Regions from separate parts of the Brachybacterium vulturis genome, predicted to be linked through region 1. Evidence: predicted binding sites of a transcription regulator. Region 1 holds the regulator's gene; each other region holds the start of a gene.
What was found. Region 1 encodes LexA, which represses DNA repair genes until DNA is damaged. Its sites were predicted from a motif close to TCGAACANNTGTTCGA; they were not measured.
Positions count from the first base shown of each region.

Region 2: CFK38_RS09690 (HNH endonuclease signature motif containing protein) is a predicted target of LexA. The motif match lies at 2,609-2,624, and genes of this name have one in related genera.
Region 3: CFK38_RS08000 (HNH endonuclease signature motif containing protein) is a predicted target of LexA. The motif match lies at 2,006-2,021, and genes of this name have one in related genera.

Region 1 is NZ_CP023563.1:3,154,727-3,159,908, forward strand. It holds gene CFK38_RS14155 (HelD family protein) at 1-880, shown strand, start outside; gene nrdR (transcriptional regulator NrdR) at 1,107-1,589, opposite strand; gene CFK38_RS14165 (LysM peptidoglycan-binding domain-containing protein) at 1,618-2,010, opposite strand; gene lexA (transcriptional repressor LexA) at 2,180-2,884, shown strand; gene CFK38_RS14175 (ATP-dependent DNA helicase) at 2,939-4,960, opposite strand; gene hflX (GTPase HflX) at 4,996-5,182, opposite strand, start outside.
Region 2 is NZ_CP023563.1:2,159,491-2,164,672, reverse strand. It holds gene CFK38_RS09700 (DUF3224 domain-containing protein) at 1-279, opposite strand, end outside; gene CFK38_RS09695 (GNAT family N-acetyltransferase) at 283-855, opposite strand; gene CFK38_RS09690 (HNH endonuclease signature motif containing protein) at 909-2,522, opposite strand; gene rsmD (16S rRNA (guanine(966)-N(2))-methyltransferase RsmD) at 2,936-3,514, opposite strand; gene CFK38_RS09680 (ATP-dependent DNA helicase RecG) at 3,516-5,182, opposite strand, start outside.
Region 3 is NZ_CP023563.1:1,772,663-1,777,844, reverse strand. It holds gene CFK38_RS08010 (S-(hydroxymethyl)mycothiol dehydrogenase) at 38-1,138, shown strand; gene CFK38_RS08005 (MBL fold metallo-hydrolase) at 1,135-1,755, shown strand; gene CFK38_RS08000 (HNH endonuclease signature motif containing protein) at 2,071-3,666, shown strand; gene CFK38_RS07995 (bifunctional copper resistance protein CopD/cytochrome c oxidase assembly protein) at 3,667-5,182, opposite strand, start outside.

The DNA of each region.
Region 1 (5,182 bases):
CGGCGAGGACGATGCGCCGAGCGAGGCCCGGGCCCGGGACGATGCCGAGCGCCGACGGTCGGAGGTCGAGTACGCCCGCAAGGTGATCGAGAACATCGACACCTCGGGGATCATCCGTGCCGAGGACCTCGCCGACCAGGTCAGCCACATCCGCGACGGCCGGACCCTGGCCGAGCGCGCCTCCTCGGAGCGGAGCTGGACCTACGGGCACGTGGTGGTCGACGAGGCGCAGGAGCACTCCCCCATGAGCTGGCGGGCCCTGATGCGACGGGCGCCCACGAAATCGTTCACGGTGGTGGGCGACGTCGCCCAGACCTCCTCCGCCGGCGGCACCGACTCCTGGGCCGCCGCGCTCTCCCCCTACATCCAGGATCGACTCCAGGTCGAGCACCTCACGGTCAACTACCGCACGCCGAGCCGGATCATGGATCGCGCGGTGGCGATGGCGCAGGCCCACGAGCTGCCGGTGACGCCGGTGAGCTCCGTGCGCGAGGGCGACCGGGGCCCGCTGATCGAGCGGGTCCCAGCCACCGGGCTCGCCGCAGCCACCGCCGAGGCGGTGGTGGCGGTGCACGGGCAGCGACTGGGACGGATCGCCGTGATCGCGGCGCAGGAGCGGCTCGACACCCTCGTCGGCGCCCTGCGCGCCCGCAGGTCGCTGCCGGTCATCGGTGCGGGCTCGGCGGGCGTGGACGACGAGATCGCGGTGATGACCGCTCAGGATGCCAAAGGCCTCGAGTTCGACGCCGTGGTGATCGTCGAGCCGGCGGAGCTGATCGACGCCCACGGCGCCGGGGACCTGTACGTGGCGATGAGCCGCTCCACCCAGCATCTCGGCATGGTCCACGCCCGGGAGCTGCCTGCCGGCATCGCGGAGTGAGTGCGGTGGGGCGAGTGCGGCGGGGCGAGTGCGGCGGCCGCCTCCCCGGACCGCGATCGGCGGCCGTGGCTTCCCCTCCACGACCGCCGATCAGTTGTGCGCTGCATGAGCGCACGAGGCATATCTTATGCACATCCGCCGGTGCCCCCGCACCGCATCCGAGATGTGGCAAGATTCCGCCCGCATCACGTGCCATCGGACACGTCCCGCGCTGTGGCGGACGGCCTCAGACGCTCGACTCCGCTGCCGGGTCCCCGTCCTGCGGCATCTCCGCGCGCAGCCGTGCGATCGCCGCCTCGAAGTCCTCGAGCGATTCGAAGCCCCGGTAGACGCTCGCGAAGCGCAGATAGGCGACCAGGTCGAGCTCCTGGAGCGGCTGCAGGATCGAGAGGCCGACCTGATCGCCGGCGATCTCCGCGAGGCCGCTGGAGCGGATGCTCTCCTCCACCCGCTGGGCGAGCATCGCCAGCTGGTCATCGCTGACGGGACGCCCCTGACAGGCCTTGCGCACCCCGGAGATCACCTTGGCTCGGCTGAACGGCTCGCTGACCCCGGAGCGCTTGAGCACGGAGAGGGAGGCGGTCTCCGACGTCGAGAAGCGTCGGGAGCAGTGGGGGCACTGTCGCCGACGACGGATCGTCGCGCCGTCGTCGGACGTGCGGGAGTCGACGACGCGGGAGTCGGGATGGCGGCAGAACGGGCAGTGCATCCGCCCAGAATACCGGCCCCCGACCGGCTCAGCGGGCCGCATCCTCCAGGAACGGCAGCTCGATCTCCTGACCGGCCGTGACGCGGCCGGTGGGCAGCTGGTTGTGCACGCGCACCTCGGTGATGAACTCCTGTGCGCTCACGCCCTCCGGCGCGTACTGCTCGGCGAAGCCCCACAGGGTGTCGCCGGCCTCGACGGTGATCGTCACGGGCTGCTCGCTTTCGGTGCCCGCCAGTGCGGGCAGGTCCACCGACAGCAGCACGGCACCGGCGACGAGCAGGCCGAGGACGAAGGCGAGCGCGGTGATCAGCAGGCGCCCGCGACGGGTCGGCTCGAGTCGAACGCGCGCTCGAGGAGCGACGTCGTGACGAGACGTGACCCGCGACGGGATGGGAAGGACCGTGGCGATATCGGTACGCATATCCGAACTCCTGTTCGATCGAATGTCTGTGCGACTGTAACCCGGGCAGCTCGCGACACGCAACAGAAACCTCGAACACATGTTTGGCTTCCGGGGTGCACCGCTCTACCCTGGGTGACAGGACAACGGAACCGCACGGGTCCGACAGACGACGCCAGGAGGCCGCACGATGACGCCGAGCACCCCCCAGCCGATCCCGCTGCGCGACGACGCTCCGGCGGATGAGCGCACCGCGGGCCTCACGCGTCGTCAGCGGCTGATCCTGGAGACGATCAACGAGGCGGTGGCCGCGCACGGCTACCCGCCCACCATGCGCGAGATCGGTGACGCGGTCGGGCTGACCTCCTCCTCATCGGTCGCCCATCAGCTGCAGTCGCTCGAGCGCAAGGGGTTCCTGCGTCGCGACCCCAAGCGACCGCGTGCGATGGAGGTGGTGATGCCCGACGCGGACGACGCCCCGGCTCCGCCGTCCTCCGCGCCGGAGCCCGAGATCATCCCGAACTCCGTGGCCGTCCCCCTGGTGGGACGGATCGCCGCCGGAGTCCCGATCACTGCCGAGGAGCACGTCGAGGACGTCTTCACCCTCCCCCAACGACTGGTGGGTGACGGTGACCTGTTCCTGCTCCAGGTGGTCGGGGACTCGATGATCGACGCCGCCATCTGCGACGGCGACTGGGTGGTCGTGCGGTCGCAGAGCACCGCGGAGAAGGGCGAGATCGTGGCCGCGATGATCGACGGCGAGGCGACGGTGAAGACCTTCGTGCAGCGCGACGACCACGTCTGGCTGATGCCCCACAACCCGGCCTTCGCCCCGATCCTCGGCGATCACGCCGAGATCCTCGGCAAGGTCGTGGCGGTGCTGCGGGCGGTCTGAGCAGCCCTGGCCGCCCTCCGGACGGAGTGGCCCAGCGCTCCGTCGTCCGCGAGGTCAGCCGTCCGCGAGACGGCGCAGCGCCGCCAGGGCGATCTCCGGGTCCGCGGTCGGCCACAGCGGCGGCATCGACTCCCGCAGGAAGCTCCCGTAGCGCGCCGTCGCCAGGCGCGGATCCAGCACCGCGACCATGCCGCGATCCTCGTCGGAGCGGATCAGGCGCCCGGCACCCTGGGCGAGCAGCAGTGCGGCGTGCTGTGCCGAGATCGTCATGAAACCGTTGCCGCCATGGCGCCCGATCCGCTCCTGCCGCGCCGCGGTCAACGGATCATCCGGGCGGGGGAACGGGATCCGGTCGATGGTGACCAGCCGCAGCGACCGTCCCGAGACGTCCACGCCCTGCCACAGGGTGAGGGTGCCGAAGAGGCTCGCGTCCTCGTCCTCGCGGAAGGTCCGCACCAGATTCGCCATCGAGTCCTCGCCCTGTACGGCGATCGTCAGATCCAACCGGGCGCGCACGTGCTCGGCCGCGAGCTCCGCGCCGCGGCGTGAGGAGAACAGGCACAGCGCTCCGCCCCGGGAAGCCTCCACCAGCTCGGTGAGGTGATCCAGCATCGCCGGGGAGGGCCCGTCCCGGCCCGGCTGCGGCAGATGCCGCGCGGTGTAGAGGATGCCCTGGCGCCGGTACTCGAAGGGGCTGCCCACATCGAGCCCGGCCCATGCGCTCGTCTCCGCCCGCGGCGGCAGCTCGTCCTCGGCGACCCGATCCCGGCGGGCCAGGCCCACCTCCCCGGCCGCCGGCTCGAAGCGGCCGCCGAGCGCGAGGGTCGCGGAGGTGAGCACCGCGGTGCGCTCCTCGAGGATCGCCCCGCGCATGGCCGCCGCGACGCTGAGCGGCGCGACCTGGATGCTGGAGCGTCCCGTGGCCGGGGAATGCGAGATCGAGACCACGTCATCCTCGCCCGGAGAGGCGAGCCGTTCGCAGACGTCGATGATCTCCTGCAGGTTCGCCCGGACGGTCTTGCGGGCCCCCGCGGAGGTGTCGTCGCCGGCGTCCTTCGCCTCGGAGTGCGCCGTGCGCGCCTCGACCCGCAGCTGGGTGACCGCGTCGTCGAGACGCTCGGGCAGCTCGCCGATGACCCGCCCGTCGGGAGCGAGCTCGAGGGACTCGCGCAGCTCCTCGGAGGCGTCCTCCAGAGCGGTCCCGGCCACGCCGAGCCCGCGGAGGTCGCGGACGGTGCCACGCAGCATGCCCGGCGTCAGCACATCGGTGACGGCGCTGGTGACACGGGTGGAAAGGTCGTGAGCCTCGTCGAAGACGACCACGTCGTGGTCGGGGATGATGCCGTGGTTGTCGAAGGCGTCGATGGCGAGCAGCGCATGATTGGTCACCACCACGTCGACCTCCCGGGCCAGTTCCCGGCTGCGTTCGGCGAAGCAGTCCTCCACCATCGGACAGCTGCTGCCGATGCACTGGGTGCCGGTGACCGAGACCTGGCGCCATGCGCGGTCGGAGACGGCGTCCTCGAGGGAGTCGCGATCTCCGCTGTCGGTCTCCTCGGCCCATTCGCGCAGGCGTCGCACCTGCTGCCCCAGCCGCTCCCCACCACCGCGCGCAGGATCCGCCGAGGCCTCCGCGAACAGCGCGCCGGGTTCGATATCGACCGGGTAGCCGCCGGCGATCTTGTGCTTGCACAGGTAGTTCGCCCGGCCCTTGAGGAGCGCGAAGGTGGGGGTGCGGGGCAGATGCGGGGCGAGCGCCTCGACCAGACGCGGCAGATCCTTGCGGACGATCTGGGTCTGCAGCGCGATGGTGGCGGTGGAGACGACCACCGGTCGGCCGCTGACCAGGGCGTGGCGCATGGCCGGGACGAGATAGGCGAGCGACTTGCCGGTGCCGGTGCCGGCCTGCACCAGCAGGTGCCGACCTCCGGACATGGCCAGGTCCACTGCCTCCGCCATCGTCTGCTGGCCCTCGCGGGAGGCCCCGCCGATCGCCGTCACCGCAGCATCCATCAGGGTGGACAGCGGGATGTCCCCCGCCGTGGGAGCGACGGGGTGGGTGGACGGAGCGGTCATCCGCTCAGGGTATCCGCGCCGCGGCCGCGCACCGCTCAGGACGCGCTGCGCAGCTCGGCGGCGAGGGCCTCGTCCACCCGGGCACGGAGGTGCGTGCCCTCCATCAGGTGCTCCTCGGCGAGCACCTCGCCGGTGGTGTGGACCCGGGAGATCAGGTCCCCGCGGGAGTAGGGCACCACCAGGTCCACCTCGACGGCGGGACGGGGCAGCCGCTCGGCGATC
Region 2 (5,182 bases), 1.0 Mb from region 1:
GGCGATGACGTAGCGCAGCTCGGGCTCCCCGCCCGCCATGGTGCCGAGCTGCTGGAAGGTGAGGGTGCCCTCCCGACCGTCGAGGGTGCCCTCGAAGGTCTCGGTGGCGATGTAGGAGGCGCTGCCGGCCGCCGGGTCTCCGGCGGTGAGCATGACGCCGCGCGAGGTGCCCGCGACCGTCCCGGTCCAGGTCTTGGCCAGGTCGAAGCGGTCGGCGGCGCCGAGGAGGACCTCGGCGGGGGTCAGGTCGATGGTGAAGGTGGCGGTGAGGGTGCTCATGGCTCAAGTATCGGTGCCGTGGTGCTCGCTGGCGAGCAGTGCGTAGCTCATGCCGTCGAGCCAGCGGCCGCTGCGGTGCAGGGACTCCTCGCGGAAGACGCCTTCGAGCCGCAGCCCGATCTTCTCCATGACACGACGGGAGGCGAGGTTCTCGGCGAAGCAGGCAGCCTCGATGCGGCGCACACCGAGCCCGTCGAAGGCGAGGTCGCGCAGGGCGGCCGCGAACTCGGTGCCGAGCCCCTGGCCCTGCACGGCGAGGTCGAGGACCCAGCCGAGCTCGACCTGCTGGCCGGCGGCCCGGTCCCTCATGTCCGTCTGGGACCAGGGGTCCTGCCGCTCGACCTTGCCGACGGCGACCACGACGCCCTGGTGCAGGCCGACCACGGCGGACCCGAGCCCTGCGTCCCAGTGCTCCTGGTGCGCCGCGAGCGTGGGGCTGAGCGTGGTGGTCCATTCCTGCACCTCGGGCTGCCGGTACCAGGGCCAGATGGCCGCGGCGTCCTCCGTGCGTCCCGGACGCAGCTCGAGCCGCTCGGTGTGCAGGGGCCAGTCGAGGTCGGCGAGCGAGAGTGTCATCGGTGCAGGGTAACGCTGCCGGGACGGGAAGGGAGCACGAGGCACGGCGAGGGTCAGTACGGCGGCGGCTCGTGACCGGGCGGCGGCGGGAGCGGTGGCGGGCCCGGGTCGTCGGCCTCGTCGTGCTCGGGGCGGGAGTAGTGGTCGATCAGGTGGCATCCCCACCGGTACGCCTCGTCCCGGTCGGCGTCCTCGGCGCGCGCTTCGTCGAAGAAGCCGGTCCGGGTCAGCGCTTCGAACTCGAGGTCGTCGGCGTATCTCTGCCAGGCCTCCCGGAGGCGGCCGCCGAGCTCGCGGGTCACGAGGTCCGTGTTCGCGGCGACATCGCACACCGCTGCCCCGAGAATGCGCCAGCGGGTGGTCCCGGTCGTCTCGTCCCGCTCGGGATCGAGCAGACCGGCGGTCTTCATCCGGTGGTGGGTGCGACAGATGCGGTGCAGGTTCTCGACGGAGGTGGGACCGCCGCGAGCAGGATTCTCGAGGTCGAACTCCTCGATGTGGTCCATCTCCCCGACGGTCATGACGTTGCGGGTGCAGCCGGGGACCGCGCAGACGGGATCGATCAGCCGGAGGTTCTCGGCCATCGCCGCGGACGGGCGGTAGGTGCGGGAGGCCGAGGGCAGGTGATCCCCCGAGACGGGGTCGGTGAGCACCCGCTCGAAGGCCGGTGCCTTGGCGACGAGCTCGCGCGCCATACGAGGCGGGATCGGGATGGTGCCGTCCAGTGTCGCGGGGGCGTTCGAGCGACCGAGCAGCGTCAGCACCGGCACCACGACAGAGATCCGGAAGGCAGGATCGGGCACCTCCACAGCTCCGGTGTCGAGCTGTGAGCGGACCGCGATCGCGTACTGCAGGGCCGCCAGTGAGAGGTGGCGCCCCTCGCGGGAGGCGTCCCCGTCGAGGTCGAAGGGGATCGGGGCCCCGGTCTCGAGTGCGTGGCGCTGGGCATCCTGGACGGCGCGGGCGGCGGCGTCGAGCCGCTGCCCGAAGGCCGTGATCTCGGGGATCGGGCCACGGATCATGAGGCAGGCGGTGCCGTCGGAGTCCGGGGAGGAGGCGAGGGAGACCGAGCGCTGCTCCTGCGGCGATTCCTGGACGGCGGCGCGACCGAACCACACGACCAGCGTGTGCAGCTCGCGGTAGAAGCGCTCGACGTCAATCGACTCGAGCTGCCATGCGGCGACCCGCTCGTCGACCTGACGGCGCTGGTACGCGGTGAGATGCAGGACGCTGCGGATCAGCCACTCGAACCATTCGACGGGAAGGGCCCCGCTCTCCACCCGTCCGAAGCAGGCGGGCAGATCGGTGACGGCGACATGCGCATCACGCAGACGGTCCTCGCCGCGGTGGAGCTTCGCCCGCATGCCCACGGAGGCGGCCAGTGCGTGCAGGGCCTTCTCGTCCCCCTCGTCCTCCTCGGACCACAGGGTGGCGAGATCGCGCGTCTCGGCGACGTAGAAGGCGGCATGCTCCTGCCGGCGCCGGTGGAAGATCCGCAGCACGGTCTCGGCCTCGGGGGTGTGGGGAGTGACATCGGCCCGGTCCACGAGCGCCTGCGCCGTGAGCGGGGTGCGCGACTGCACCGGCTTCCGCGGAGGCTCATCGGGGCGGGAGGCGGAGCGCTCCGGGCCGGGCGGGATGGCGGAGGGACCGGCATGGCGTCCCATGGTTCCCCCCTCCCTGACCTCGGCGTCGATCCTGCGTGCCGGCTTCTGCGCCGGCGGGTCGGCCTCTCGACCAGATGCATTCATTTTAGAACACCCGCTCGACTCGCGCCAGAGGGTGCGAGCAGATTGCGATAATTTGTGGATAACTGTGATGCGTGGAGGAACCGTCGATCTTTCCACATTGTCTGCACATCGTGTGGATACCCAGAGGTCATAAAAGTGATCCTGCGCGCCGACTGCGAGTCCTCACGGGGCGTCGATGGAGAATTCCTCGGAGATACTGCTGGTCATCGTCAGCGTCGCAGACAATGCATATCAGAGTTCGTTTCGCAACCGGTCGCCGATTTTGTGGACAGCCTGTGCGCTCACCCGTGGACGATCATCGGGCGCCTCGATGCGCCCCGAGCCGGCCCTCAGGCCGGCCCGCCGAACTGCAGCACGGTCTCGCCGTAGGTCTTGGTGCCGTCGTCGGCCCACCCCTCGGGCCATTCGAGCGGGCGCGTGCGCGAGGAGCGCTCGATCACGACCAGCGCGTCATCGGCCAGTGCGGGGCGCAGGGTGAGCAGCAGCTGCTCGAGCGCCTCGGTGGGCACGTCGTAGGGAGGGTCGAGGAAGACCAGGGTCGCGGCGGGCGCTGCCGGCTGCGCCGTGCGCTGCGCCGCGAGCTGGTCGGCGACGCCGGCCGCCTTCCCGACGCGGATCTCGACGCGGCCTCCCAGACCCAGCTCGCTCGCGGTGCGGCGCAGCTGCCTGGCGGTCGGGCCGTGCAGCTCCGCGAGCAGGGCGTGCGCGGCGCCGCGGGAGAGCGCCTCGAAGGCGAGCGCGCCGGTGCCGGCATAGAGGTCGAGCACCCGGGCGCCGGCGAGCGCGCCCCAGCCCTCGAGGCGGTTGAACAGGGCCTCGCGGACCTTGTCCGAGGTGGGGCGGGTGCCCTTGCCGGGCGGGCCGGGGATGGTGCGGCCACCGAGGCTGCCTGCGACGATGCGCGGCATGTCAGCTCCTCTCCACGTCGGGGTCGGCGTCCCGCAGGCGGTCCGCGATGGCACCGGCGAGAGCGGGGTGGGCCGCGAGATCAGGGTCGGCGGCGACGACCGCGAAGGCGTCCTCGCGGGCCTGCTCGATGACGCGGGCATCACGCATCACGTCGAGGTGCTTGAGCGTGCGCTGCAGTCCGGACTGCTCCTCCCCCACCAGGTCGCCGGCGCCGCGGCGGCGCAGGTCGAGCTCGGCGAGCGCGAAGCCGTCGACCGCCTCGGCGATGCGCCGGAGGTGCTGGGAGTGCTCCGCGCCGACCTCCGCGGTGGTGTCGAAGAAGGCGATGCCGGCGTGCTCGCCGCGGCCCACGCGACCGCGGAGCTGGTGGAGCTGGGAGACGCCGAAGCGCTCGGCGTCCAGCACGATCATCGTCGAGGCGTTGGGCACGTCGACGCCCACCTCGATGACCGTGGTGGAGACCAGCAGGTCGATCTCGCCGCGCACCATCTGCGCCATCACCTCCTGCTTCTCCTCGCCGGTCAGTCGGCCGTGCAGGATGCCGATCCGGGCGCCCGCGAGCTCGGGACGCTCTGCCAGGCGCTGCGCGGTCTGGGTGACTCCGCGGGCCGGTTCGAGCGTGGGCGGCTTCTCGTTGCCGTTCTCGTCGAGCTCCGGCGGGGCGGGGGCGTCGTCGGCGGCATCGTCCTCGTCGATGCGGGCGCAGACGACGAACACCTGGCGGCCCGCGGTGATCTCCTCCGCGGCGCGCTGCCACATCCGCTGCTCCCACTTCGGGAGCTTCTCGTGGACCACGAAGCTGGTGACCCCGGCGCGCAGTCCGGGGCTCTCGCGCAGGGAGAGCACGTCGAGGTCGCCCACGGTCGCCAGCGCCGCGGTGCGCGGGATGGGGGTCGCGGTCATCACGATGACGTGCGGGCTCTGACCCGCCGGGCCCTTGGTGCGCAGCCGTCGGCGATGGTCCACCCCGAAGCGGTGCTGCTCGTCGATCACCACCAGCCCCAGCGAGGCGAACTCCACGGACTCGGTGAGCAGCGCATGGGTGCCCACCACGATCCCGGCCTGCCCGGAGGTGACATCGAGCAGGGTCTCGCGGCGACCGGCGGTGCGCTGGGAGCCGGTGAGCAGACGGACCCGGGTCGCCGCCTCGTGACCGTCCAGCTGCCCGGCCCGGGCGAGGTCGCCGAGCAGGGTGAGCAGGGTGCGATGGTGCTGCTCGGCGAGCACCTCGGTGGGGGCGAGCAGCGCGGCCTGGTGGCCGGAGTCGACGGCGCGGAGCATCGCGCGCAGCGCGACGACGGTCTTGCCGGAGCCGACGTCCCCCTGCAGCAGCACGCTGGTGGGATGGCTGTTGCCGATCCGCTCCTCGATCCGTGTGCCGATCGCGCACTGGCCGTCGGTGAGGGTGAAGGGCAGGCGCGCGTCGAACAGCCCTTGCAGCGGCCCTTCGGCGGCGAGCACCGGCGCGGGGGTGCGCTCGTCCTGGCCTCGGCGCTGGGCGAAGATCGCCTGCAGGATGAAGGCCTCCTCATAGCGGAGGTGGGCCATGCCGTGCCGGGTGTCCTCGACGGTCAGCGGGGTGTGGACCAGGCGCGCGGCCTCCTCGAGCGGGGGCAGGGCGCGGCGGGCGATCACCTCGTCGGGGACGGGTCGGCTGAGCGAGCCGG
Region 3 (5,182 bases), 1.4 Mb from region 1:
GGCTGGCGGGGAACCCCCGACCTCGAAGGAGGCCACTGTGACCTGGACCGTGAAGGGCGTCGTCGCCCGTGCTGAGAAGCAGCCCGCAGAGCTGCTCGACATCGTGATCCCCGACCCCGGACCGCATGACGTCGTCGTCGACATCGCGGCGACCGGCGTCTGCCACACCGACCTCGCCTACCGCGACGGCGGCATCAATGACGAGTTCCCCTTCCTGCTGGGACATGAGTCCGCCGGCCGCGTCTCCGCGATCGGCGGGTCCGTCACCCATGTGGAGGTCGGCGACTACGTGGTGCTGAACTGGCGCGCCGTCTGCGGCGAGTGCCGGGCCTGCAAGAAGGGCGTGCAGCAGTACTGCTTCGACACCCACAACGCCTCGACGCCCATGACCCTCGTCGACGGCACGGAGCTGACCGCGGCGCTCGGCATCGGCTCCTTCGCGGAGAAGACCCTGGTCCATGAGGGCCAATGCACGAAGGTCTCCGAGGACGCCCCCGCCGAGGTCGCCGGCCTGCTGGGCTGCGGTGTGATGGCGGGCATCGGTGCGGCGATCAACACCGGCCAGGTCCAGCGCGGGGAATCCCTCGCGGTGATCGGACTGGGCGGCGTGGGCTGCGCCGCGATCGCCGGCGCGAAGCTCGCCGGCGCCACCACCATCATCGGCCTGGACGTGGACGAGAAGAAGCTCGCCGCCGCGACGGAGCTGGGCGCCACCCACACCCTGCACACCGCGGGCATGTCCCCGCAGGAGGTGGCCGAGAAGGTCCAGGAGCTCACCGACGGCTTCGGCGCGGACGTGGTGGTCGACGCCGTCGGCATCCCGCAGACCTACGAGACCGCCTTCTACGCCCGCGACCTCGCCGGCCGGGTGGTGCTGGTGGGCGTGCCGCGTCCGGGGGTGGAGCTGACGCTGCCGCTGCTGGACGTGTTCGGTCGCGGCGGGGCGCTGAAGTCCTCCTGGTACGGGGACTGCCTGCCCGAACGGGACTTCCCGTACCTGATCGACCTGTTCCTGCAGGGCCGCCTGCCGCTGGACCGCTTCGTCACCGGCCGCACCGACCTCGCCGGCACGGACGCCGCGCTGGACGCGCTGCACGACGGAGACACCCTGCGCACCGTGGTGGAGGTGGCCCGATGACCGCTCGACTCGCACACGCCGTCACCTCCGGCACCTTCAGCCTGGACGGTGAGACCCATCAGGTCGACAACAACGTGTGGGTGCTCGGCGACGACGAGCAGTGCGTCGTCTTCGACGCCCCGCACGACGTGGAGACCGTCGAGGACCTGGTCGGCGACCGGGAGTGCGTGGGCATCCTGCTCACCCATGCCCATGACGACCATGTGCGGATGGCGCCCGAGCTGTCCGAGGCGCTCGAGGCGCCGATCCTGCTGAACCCCGCCGACCGGGAGATCTGGCAGCTCACCCACGGCGATCTGCCCTGGGACGATCACGTCGCCGACGGGGACATGTTCACGATCGCCGGGGTGAACCTCGAGGCGATGCACACCCCGGGTCACTCCCCCGGCTCCACCTGCTACTACTCCGAGGAGCTGGGTGCGGTGTTCAGCGGCGACACCCTGTTCCAGGGCGGCCCGGGCGCGACCGGACGCTCCTTCTCCTCACGGGAGACGATCGAGGAGTCCGTGCGCGAACGGCTGTTCGCGCTGCCGGAGGACACGGTGGTGCACACCGGTCACGGACCGGACACCACCATCGGTGCCGAGAAGCGGGCCGCGCAGGGCGACTGGCTCTGAGTCCCGCTCACCTCGCCGCGTGAGCGGCTCCGGCGCGTTCCGCGTCATGGACGGCGGCGGTCATCTCCGATGGCTGCCGCCGTTCTGCATGCGGTGATCATCCCGCCTGCCGGTCCCCTGCTGCGCCTGCACGTGCACCCGCACCCGCACCCGCACCCGCACGAACGTCACGACGGTTCACGAAACCGCAGTTCAGCACGCATTCGAGGTTATCCACAGCCCCGTCGTGCGTCGGACTCCCCTTGTAGAACAGGACACGTATTCGACGCACCGGCGCGACGGACGCGGCGCGGACCACGAGGGGGGTGAGAGGCGATGGGCGAGTTCGACGAGGATCCGGCACCGCTGCTGCTCGCGCCCCCGAGCCGCGAGTCGGCGGCGGCGTTGTCCCTCGCGGCGGCGCGGCGGCGACGGCGCCGTGCGGCGACCCGTGAGAACGTGCGCCGGGTGAGCGCGCAGCGCTCCCCTCGCACGGCCCGGCTGCTGGCCGAGCTCTGGGACTCCGGCGCGCAGGACTCCCGCCGTCTCGCCGAGCGGTACCGTGCGATCCTCGAGACGACGCATGATCCGCTGGCTCCCGGGGAGCTGTCCCGCGATGCCGTCGCGATGGAGGAGCTGCACCTCTCCCTCGCGATGCGCTGCACTCGGAACCAGGCGGCGAGCATGATCCGTGAGGCCCACCGCATCGGCACGCTGCTCCCCCTCTCCCTGACCCGTCTGGGCCGCGGCGAATTCCCGGTCGCCTGGTTCGAGAAGCTCCTGGAGCGCACTCGAGGGCTCGAGGACGATGCGCTGCGGGTGCTGGACGTCGAGCTGTCCGGGATCGATCTCGCCGTCGCGCCGGAGGCGTTCTCCCGCCGTCTCGGCCATCTGCTCACCGCCGCGATCTCTCGCAGCCGGGTGCGCGAGGACGCGCGTCCGGAGAACCGACGGCGCGTGGTGATGGATCCCCCGCGCCCGGACGGCACCGGATGCCTGCGCATCATCGGCCCGCTCCCCGAGATCCTCGATCTCGCCCGGCGGCTGGACCGCTCCGCCCATGCCGTCCAAGACGCCCAGCGCTCGGCCTTCCTGCAGGGCACACCGCTGCCGGTCGATCCGGGAGGGTTCGTCGAGGCGACCGGGTCGATCCCGCCGCTGGCGCGGGCCTGCTACGACATCCTCATGAGCACCCGGCTCGAGACCGCGGGCATCGAGGTGCCCGCGCCCCGCTTCCGCATGAACGTGACCGTCCCGATGCTGACGCTGCTGGGCGAATCCGACGCCCCGGGGATGCTCGACGGCACGACTCCGATCCCTGCCCAGATGGCGCGGGAGCTCGCCGGGGGCGAGGACACCTGGTACCGGATCCTCACCGACGCCACGACCGGGAGCTATCTCCCCGTTCCCGCCGACCGCTATCGACCCACCGCTGAGCAGCTCGCGCACCTGCTGCTGCGACACCCCACCTGCGCGGTGCCCGGCTGCGCACGTCCCTCCTCCTTGCTCTCCGAGGCAGACCACATCGAGGAGTTCGACCACGAGAGGCCCACCGAGGGCGGGTCGACCGAGGTGTCGAACCTGCATCAGCTGTGCCGCGAGCACCACCGGTTGAAGACCCTCGGGCTCATCGACCCGGTGCGCGACGACGAGGCGGGAACCACCTGGTGGGACGCCTCGGGACTGCTCATGAGCATGCAGGAGGACGGCAGGGAGCTCGCCACCGATCAGGTCGTCGCGGAGATGACCGCCGCCTGGGAGCAGTACGAGGGTGGGCGGCTGATGCGCGCGGCGGCGGCATCCCGCCGGCACCGGGTGGCGGAGCAGGGCCTCGCCCCCGGCGACGAGTGCACCGGACCCGACGGCGAGGAGGGCTGGTGGGTCGGTCATGACGGCGATCTCCACCCGCCCGGTGATCCGCCGCCCTATTGATCAGGCGGACGGGTCCGATGTCGTCGACGCGGGCCGCTCACCGTCGCCGCGCCCGCTCCCGCTCCGACCGCCGTCGCCGCGCTCATCGTCGCCGCGATCGCTGCCGCCCCGACCGCCGTCGCCCCGCAGGCTCGCGAGGTATGCGTTGTACGCCGCGAGCTCGGCCCCGCCATCGCGCTCCGCCTTGCGGTCGTACTGGCGCGCTCGGCGGTCATCGGACTGCATCCACATCGCCGCGACGATGATCGCGTAGCCGACGGTCGGGACCTCCGAGATCGCCCACATGATGGTGCCGCCGCGCACCTGGATCAGCTCGAGCCGGTTCAGCGAGTACATCCCCAGCTGGGTGTACCAGTCCTCCGCGACCAGCCAGGTCGCCGAGACCATGGCCACCCCGAAGAAGGCGTGGAAGGCGAGGGTGACCAGCAGGGTGATCAGCTTCAGCACCGGGTTGATCGGCTTCTGGGAGGGGTCGATGCCGATCAGCACCCAGGCGAACAGGTAGCCGGAGGCGAGGAAGTGCACCGTCATCAGCACATGGCCGAGGTGGTGCCGCATCGCCATCTCGAACAGGGGCGAGAAGTAGAACAGGATCAGCGAGCCGACGAAGATGAACCCGGCCACCGGCGGGGAGGAGACCACACGGGAGTAGCCGGAGTGCAGGGCGGCCAGCACCCATTCGCGGACGCCGCGGGAACCGTCGGTGCGGGGCGCGACCGCACGGGACAGCAGCGTGACCGGGCCGCCCAGCACCCACAGCGGCGGCACGATCATCATCATCGCCATGTGCTGGATCATGTGCGCGTCGAAGCGGAACTTGCCCCAGGCGGCCGCGCCGCCGTTCAACACCCAGGCGAAGGCGAGGCAGCCGGCGAGGAAGCAGGCCGTGCGGATCCACGGCCATGCGTCCCCGCGACGGGTCAGTCGCACCACGCCGGTGAGGTACAGGCCCGCCATGGTCACGGCCAGGGCGAGGGCGATCCAGTCGGGCTGGACCACGGTGAACAGGGCCGCGGGCGAGAACTCCCGCTCCGGCGGGAGGTAGCCCACCAGGGACAGCACCCGCAGCTCCCCCACGGCGGGGATCTCCTGCGGGACGGGTGGGGCGGAGCGGCCCAGCGCGATCGAGGCCCCGATCACCATGGCCATGATCAGGCCCTCGCTCATGGCGAGGTGGCGGAACCGGACCCGCTCGCCCAGGCGGTGCCGCTGCAGGGCGCCCAGCAGGGCGAGGGTGAGCAGTCCGATCGCCTTGAACAGCACCACGCGGCCATAGCCGGTGGTGAGCAGCTCCGTCCAGTGCGACATCCGGATCCAGGCGCTGATCAGCCCGCTGAGCGCGAGGCCGGTCACGGCCGCCAGCGCCCAGGGCGAGAACCGGCGGATCGCGGTGGCCATCTGCGTCTCGTCCATCCGGGCGCTGAGCAGGAAGAGCACCAGCAGACCACCGGCCCAGACGCTGACCGCCACCAGGTGCACGGACATGGCATTGACGGCGTTGATGTGGTCGAGGCTG